DNA from 3 places in the Stenotrophomonas sp. 63632_Sma genome. Region 2 is predicted to be linked to each of the others. Evidence: predicted binding sites of a transcription regulator. Region 2 holds the regulator's gene; each other region holds the start of a gene.
What was found. Region 2 encodes HrcA, which represses chaperone genes, less so after heat shock. Its sites were predicted from a motif close to TTNGCACTCNNNNNNNNNGAGTGCNAA; they were not measured.
Positions count from the first base shown of each region.

Region 1: a site for HrcA is predicted at 1,061-1,087, ahead of rpoH (RNA polymerase sigma factor RpoH). Genes of this name have one in related genera too.
Region 3: a site for HrcA is predicted at 991-1,017, ahead of ACZK45_RS19635 (co-chaperone GroES). Genes of this name have one in related genera too.

Region 1 is NZ_CM151220.1:4,272,980-4,275,247, reverse strand. It holds gene ACZK45_RS19865 (response regulator) at 1-97, shown strand, start outside; gene ung (uracil-DNA glycosylase) at 107-820, shown strand; gene rpoH (RNA polymerase sigma factor RpoH) at 1,099-1,974, shown strand; gene ACZK45_RS19850 (RHS repeat domain-containing protein) at 2,248-2,268, shown strand, end outside.
Region 2 is NZ_CM151220.1:1,839,183-1,841,450, reverse strand. It holds partial or broken gene grpE (nucleotide exchange factor GrpE) at 114-627, opposite strand; gene hrcA (heat-inducible transcriptional repressor HrcA) at 691-1,755, opposite strand; gene recN (DNA repair protein RecN) at 1,871-2,268, shown strand, end outside.
Region 3 is NZ_CM151220.1:4,227,631-4,229,898, reverse strand. It holds gene ACZK45_RS19640 (endonuclease) at 1-712, opposite strand, end outside; gene ACZK45_RS19635 (co-chaperone GroES) at 1,064-1,351, shown strand; gene groL (chaperonin GroEL) at 1,433-2,268, shown strand, end outside.

The DNA of each region.
Region 1 (2,268 bases), 2.3 Mb from region 2:
CCTGGTGCTCAAGCCGATCGAAGAGCGCCTGCTGGTCACCAAGGTGCTGTTCCAGCTGCGCCTGGCCCGGTTGAACGATGGACCCCTGATTCGATGAAGTGGCGTGATGATTGATGAAGTAGCCGGCACCCCGACGATCCAGCTCGAGCCGAGCTGGAAGCAGCATGTCGGCGATTACCTGATGCAGCCGCAGATGCGCGAGCTGTCCAGCTTCCTGCGCCAGCGCAAGGCCAGCGGTGCGGCGGTGTTCCCGCCCGGCCCGCAGATCTTCGCTGCGTTCGATGCCACGCCGTTCGAGCAGGTGAAGGTGGTGATCCTCGGCCAGGACCCGTACCACGGCCGCGGTCAGGCGCATGGGCTGAGCTTCTCGGTGGCGCCCGGAGTGCCGGTGCCGCCGTCGCTGCTGAACATCTACAAGGAGATCGAGAGCGATCTCGGTATCCCGCGTCCGGACCATGGCTGCCTGATCCCGTGGGCGCAGCGCGGTGTGCTGCTGCTCAATGCCGTGCTGACGGTGGAAGAGGGCCAGGCCGGTGCCCACCAGGGGCGTGGCTGGGAAGGTTTCACCGACCACGTGGTGGATGTGCTCAACCGCGAACGCGACGGCCTGGTGTTCATGCTCTGGGGCGCGTACGCGCAGAAGAAGGGCAAGGTCATCGACACCCGCCGCCACCGTGTGCTGAAGTCGCCGCACCCGTCGCCGCTGTCGGCCCACCGCGGCTTCCTGGGCTGCCAGCATTTCTCGATGGCCAACGAGTACCTGCAGCGCCGCGGCCAGGCCCCGATCGACTGGTCGCTGCCGCCGCGTTCGGCGCTCTGACCGCCGGCGGGTGACCGGGGCTGAACGCCGGGCAACGTTTCCGGGCCTGAATGGGCTTTGCGGACGGCCCGTTCAGCTCCGCTTGACCGGAATCGGCCGGTTTCCAGCAGGTAATTGATTGAATTCCAAGGGATTGTGAATCCCGAAAAGCGTGCTCGCCACTGTCATCAAATCGCGCTACGGTAGGGCTCTGTTTGGGACCAGTGTTGCATCAATAGGATGCTGGAACTTTTTCCTCCTTTAGCAGTCCAAATGCCGGACTGCTAAGATGGGTGCCTATGAGCCAGAACACCTCTACTGCCCTTGTGGCAAACAATCTCCCGATTCCCAGTGCGCTCGGTTCGCTGGACGCCTACATCGGTGCCGTGCACCAGATTCCGGTGCTGTCGGTCGATGACGAACAGGACCTGGCCCGTCGCTTCCGCGACGGCAACGATCTGGACGCCGCCCGCGAGCTGGTGCATTCGCACCTGCGCTTCGTGGTGCACGTGGCCCGCGGCTACAACGGCTACGGCCTTGCGCTGGGCGACCTGATCCAGGAAGGCAACATCGGCCTGATGAAGGCGGTCAAGCGCTTCGACCCGGACATGGGCGTGCGCCTGGTCTCCTTTGCCGTGCACTGGATCCGTGCCGAGATGCACGAGTTCATCCTGAAGAACTGGCGCATCGTGAAGGTCGCCACCACCAAGGCGCAGCGCAAGCTGTTCTTCAACCTGCGCAAGTCGAAGACGCGCCTGGGCTGGATGAACGCGGCTGAGGTCAGCGCGGTGGCGAAGGACCTGAACGTGTCCGAGCGCGAGGTCATGGAAATGGAGTCGCGCCTGTCCGGTCGCGATATCGGTTTCGATGCGCCGGCCGACGAAGACAACGAACACGCGCCGCCGTCGCCGGCTGCGTACCTGGTTGCCAACGACGAAGACCCGTCGATGGCCTACGAACGTGCAGACAGCGAAGACAACCAGATGCAGCTGCTGCGCGAAGGCCTCGCCGAGCTGGACGCCCGCTCGCGCGACATCATCCGCCGCCGCTGGCTGGATGCCGACAGCAAGGTGACGCTGCAGGAGCTGGCCGACGAGTACGGCGTGTCGGCCGAGCGTATCCGCCAGGTTGAAGCCAATGCGCTGAAGAAGATGAAGGCGCTGTTCACCGCGTAAGGCATAGATCTTTGGTTCGGTTCCTTTTTCCGGCCCCCGTTCTGATGAAAAGCCCCGGCGTTGGTCGGGGCTTTTCGTTTGACCGGCATGGCTGTTGGTAATGCGGGCCGCTGATCGGCTGCTTCAGTAGTACCAGCCCATGGCGGGCAATCATGCGCTTCCAGTAGCCGTTCAATCCCTCGCGAGGTTTATAGCCGAGGGCCTGGTCCAATTCAGAATGGTCCCTCTGGCCTCAGTCCTGGAGTTGGACTCCGATGACTGCCTTCCTGTGCTATGAATGCCAAGCCTTGCTTC
Region 2 (2,268 bases):
GGGAGGCTCGTGGAACATTCAAGCCATCTCCCGAACGCTGTGTTCAGCGCCTGGAAAACCTTGCCAGGCATGGCCTGGCTCGACCGGGGCCGGGCATCACCCGGCCCAGTCAATCAATCGGCGGCCACCACCACCAGCGCCGGCCGCAGCAGGCGCTCGTTGAGCAGGTAGCCCTTCTGGAACACGGTCACCACGCTGCCCGGGGCGGCGCCCGGGGTCGGCACCTGGCTGATCGCCTGGTGGTGTTCCGGGTTGAACGGCTGGCCGATCGGGTCCAGCAGGACCAGGCCGTTGTCGGCAGCGACCTTCAGCAGCTGCTTGTAGGTCAGCTCCAGGCCTTCGCGCAGCGGATGCGGGTCGTCGCATGCCGGCAGGTCCGGCATCCAGGCTGTCGAATACCGGCAGCAGCTCGCCAAGCAGCTTCTCGTTGGCGAACTTGCGGGCCTGCTCGATGTCACGGGCAACACGCTTGCGCTGGTTCTCGAGGTCGGCGCGCTCACGCAGCGCATCGGCCTTGATCTGCTCGACTTCGGCGCGCAGGCGCTCCACTTCGTCGTTGACGCCGGCGGCGGCGGCCGCATCGGCGGCAGTCTGCTGGGATTCGATATCTGGATGTTCGTGGTTCATGTCTGGGTCCCTGGCGGTCAATCTCCGCCTCCACCCACCCTAGTGTGGGCGGGATGCTGCGTTTCAAGCGTCGGATGTTCCGGGAGTGCGCCCGGCCGGTGAAAAGGCCGCGCCGAGCACATCGGCGGTGGCCTGGACCAGCGGAATCATGCGGTCGTAGGCCATCCGCTTGGGGCCGATCACGCCCAGCACGCCCAGTACCTGGCCATTGGCGGTGTACGGGGCGGTGACCAGCGAGACCCCCTGCAGCGGCATCATCCCGGTCTCCTCGCCAATGAAGATGCGCACGCCCGGGGCCTGGATGGTCCGCTCCAGCAGCTGCAGGATCTCGCGCTTGCTGGAGAACAGCTCGAACAGTTCGCGCAGGCGCTCCAGGTCGGACAGGTCCTGCACCCCCATCAGGCGGGTCTGGCCGGCCACCAGCATGTCGTCGGCGGCCGGCTGCAGGGCCTGCTCGGCCAGTTCGATGCTGTGCGCCAGCAGCTGCTCCAGCTCGGAACGGGCATCGCGCAGCTCCAGCAGCAGGCGGGTGCGGATCTCGGCCATCGGCAGGCCGGCGAAATGCGCATTGAGGTAGTTGGCCACCTGCTCCAGCTGACCCGGCGCGAACTCCTGCCGGGTCTCGATGACGCGGTTCTGCACCTCGTTGTCGGCAAACACCAGGATCGCCAGCACCCGGCGCCCGTCCAGCGCCACGAAATCGATCTGGCGGAAGGCGAACTGCTCGCGCCGCGGCGCACTGACCACGCCGACGAAGTGGCTCATCGCCGACAGCAGCTCCGAGGCGCTGCCGAGCAGGGCCTGGGTGCTGCCGCCGCTGGCCAGCTCCTGGCGCAACCGGGCCAGTTCGCCCTCGCCCGGCGGCTGCATCTGCAACAGGCTGTCGACGAACACCCGGTAACCATGCGCGGTCGGGATGCGCCCGGCCGAGGTGTGCGGCGAGGCCAGCAGCCCCAGGTCTTCCAGGTCGCCGAGGATGTTGCGGATGGTGGCCGGGCTGACCTCCAGGCCGGCCACGCGCGCCAGCGTCTGCGAGCCGACCGGCTCGCCGTCCTGGATGTAACGCGCAATCAGCGTGCGCAGCAGATGGCGCGCACGCGGGGCAAGCTGGTCGGGAGAACCGTGCATGGAATCAACCTGTGAGACACGGACACTAGATAATGGCGGCGCATCACCTTGGCAAGTCATTGGACCTCCCTCGCCCGCGTGCTAGCGTTGCGCGGCTGCTGATACCCCCTTACCCATGCTCAGACATCTTTCGATCAAGGATTTTGCCGTCGTCCGCGCCACCGAACTGGAGTTCGGGCCAGGCATGACCGTGGTTTCAGGCGAGACCGGCGCCGGCAAGTCGCTGATGGTCGACGCGCTGGGCTTCCTGTCCGGCCTGCGCGCCGACAGTGGCGTGGTCCGCCACGGCGCTGCGCGCGCCGAACTTTCCGCCGAATTCGCGCTGGACCAGCTGCAGGCCGCGCGCCAGTGGCTGGCCGACAACGAGCTGGACGACGAGGAACAGTGCCAGCTGCGCCGCGTGATCCGCGCCGATGGCGGTTCGCGGGCGTGGATCAATGGCCGTCCGGTGACCCTGGCCCAGCTGGGCGACCTGGCCTCGTTGCTGGTGGAGATCCACGGCCAGCACGAACA
Region 3 (2,268 bases), 2.3 Mb from region 2:
TCAGGGCGAAGGCGCCACTGGCCAGGTTCACCGTCTCGCTGAACACCACTTCCAGGTCGGCGGCAGCCGGGAAGGTGCTGCTGCCCTGCGCCGGGGTGGTGGTGGACACCGACGGCGGCGTGTTCGGGCCCGGGGTGCCACCCCCGCTGAAGGTCTGGCCGTTGTTGCAGCTGCCAAACGTCTGCTTGGCCGATTCGGCCCAGGTGAAGTGGGCGTACTGGCTGCCACTGCCGGTAAGCTGAAGCGAGGTGCCCGGGGCCGTGCTGTTGGTCTCGGCCACCGGAATGTTCTGGCTGGTCATGCCGGCGGCAGGGCCACCGGAGGCGGTGATGGCGCCCTCGTAGCTGAGGAACTGGACCACCTTGCCGCTGGCATCGACCAGGGCGATGCCGTCGTTCGGACCGTTCTGCAGGCCGTTGGTCGGGTAGCTGACCACGGCCAGGGTGGCGCTGCCGCAACCCGCGGCGGTGCCGGCCGGGACCGGGTTGTTGGCGTAGACCGTGGCCGCCGAAGGATTGCTGCCGTTGTAGAGGTGGAGGCGGTAGCCGGACAGGTCCTCGCCCGCGGTAGCGACCACTTCGATGGCTTCGCCGACGTCACCGGCGGCGGTGCTGTCGTCGTAATGCAGTTCGTTGATGAAGACCTCGGCCTGGGCCGGCGCGGCGGCCAGCGCCAGCAGGCAGGCGGCGGCAAGCGGGGACAGCAATCGCATCGACTACTCCTTGTGATTGGGAATGCGCGGCCGAGCCTAAGGCCGATCCAGTGACACTTTGTCGTAAATGAACGTCAGATATCTGACAGTGGGACATCTATCACTAAATAGCACCCCTTGCCCCCTTGGCTTGCCGCACTGCATCCCTATACAGGCGTCCACGCAGGGAGGCAGGTTTCCCGGTCCCGAGAAAAATTTCGGGATCAGCCCTTGAAAGGTCTGTGGAGGTCTCCATCTCTGTCGTGCTCCCGACTTGTCGGGCTTTTTCACGCGCGTTGCTGGCACTCGTCTGGTGCGACTGCTAACATCGCCGGACTTTTTTAGACCAATCAATAACTTAAGAGGTCTCTCATGAGCATCAAGCCGCTGCACGACCGCGTTGTGGTCAAGCCGATCGAAGCCGACGAAATCTCCGCCGGTGGCATCGTCATTCCGGATTCGGCCAAGGAAAAGTCCACCAAGGGTGAAGTCGTGGCCGTCGGCCCGGGCAAGCCGCTGGACAACGGCAGCGTGCGCGCTCCGTCGCTGAAGGTCGGCGACAAGGTCATCTACGGCCAGTACGCCGGCAGCTCGTACAAGAGCGAAGGCGTCGAGTACAAGGTCCTGCGCGAAGACGACGTGCTCGCCGTCATCGGCTGAGCCTCGGCGCGACCTGCTTTTCTGTAAGACATCCCCTTTCGTCGCCGGGCCCGGCCCGGTGCAAACATCGAGGTAATCGCAATGGCTGCCAAGGATATTCGTTTCGGTGAAGACGCCCGTTCGCGCATGGTGCGCGGCGTCAACGTTCTCGCCAATGCCGTCAAGGCCACCCTGGGCCCGAAGGGCCGCAACGTCGTGCTGGAAAAGAGCTTCGGCGCGCCGACCATCACCAAGGACGGCGTGTCCGTCGCCAAGGAAATCGAACTGGCTGACAAGTTCGAGAACATGGGCGCGCAGATGGTGAAGGAAGTTGCTTCGCGCACCAACGACGACGCCGGCGACGGCACCACCACCGCCACCGTGCTGGCCCAGGCCCTGATCCGCGAAGGCGCCAAGGCCGTTGCCGCCGGCATGAACCCGATGGACCTCAAGCGTGGTATCGACAAGGCCGTCGTGGCCGCCGTTGCCGAGCTGAAGACCATCTCCAAGCCGACCGCCGACGACAAGGCGATTGCCCAGGTCGGTACCATCTCGGCCAACTCGGACGAGTCGATCGGCCAGATCATCGCTGACGCGATGAAGGAAGTCGGCAAGGAAGGCGTGATCACCGTTGAAGAAGGCTCGGGCCTGGACAACGAGCTGGACGTGGTCAAGGGCATGCAGTTCGACCGCGGCTACCTGTCCCCGTACTTCATCAACAACCAGCAGTCGCAGACCGCTGACCTGGATGACCCGTTCATCCTGTTGCACGACAAGAAGATCTCCAACGTCCGTGACCTGCTGCCGGTGCTGGAAGGCGTCGCCAAGGCCGGCAAGCCGCTGCTGATCGTTGCCGAAGAAGTTGAAGGCGAAGCGCTGGCGACCCTGGTGGTCAACACCATCCGTGGCATCGTCAAGGTCGTGGCCGTCAAGGCTCC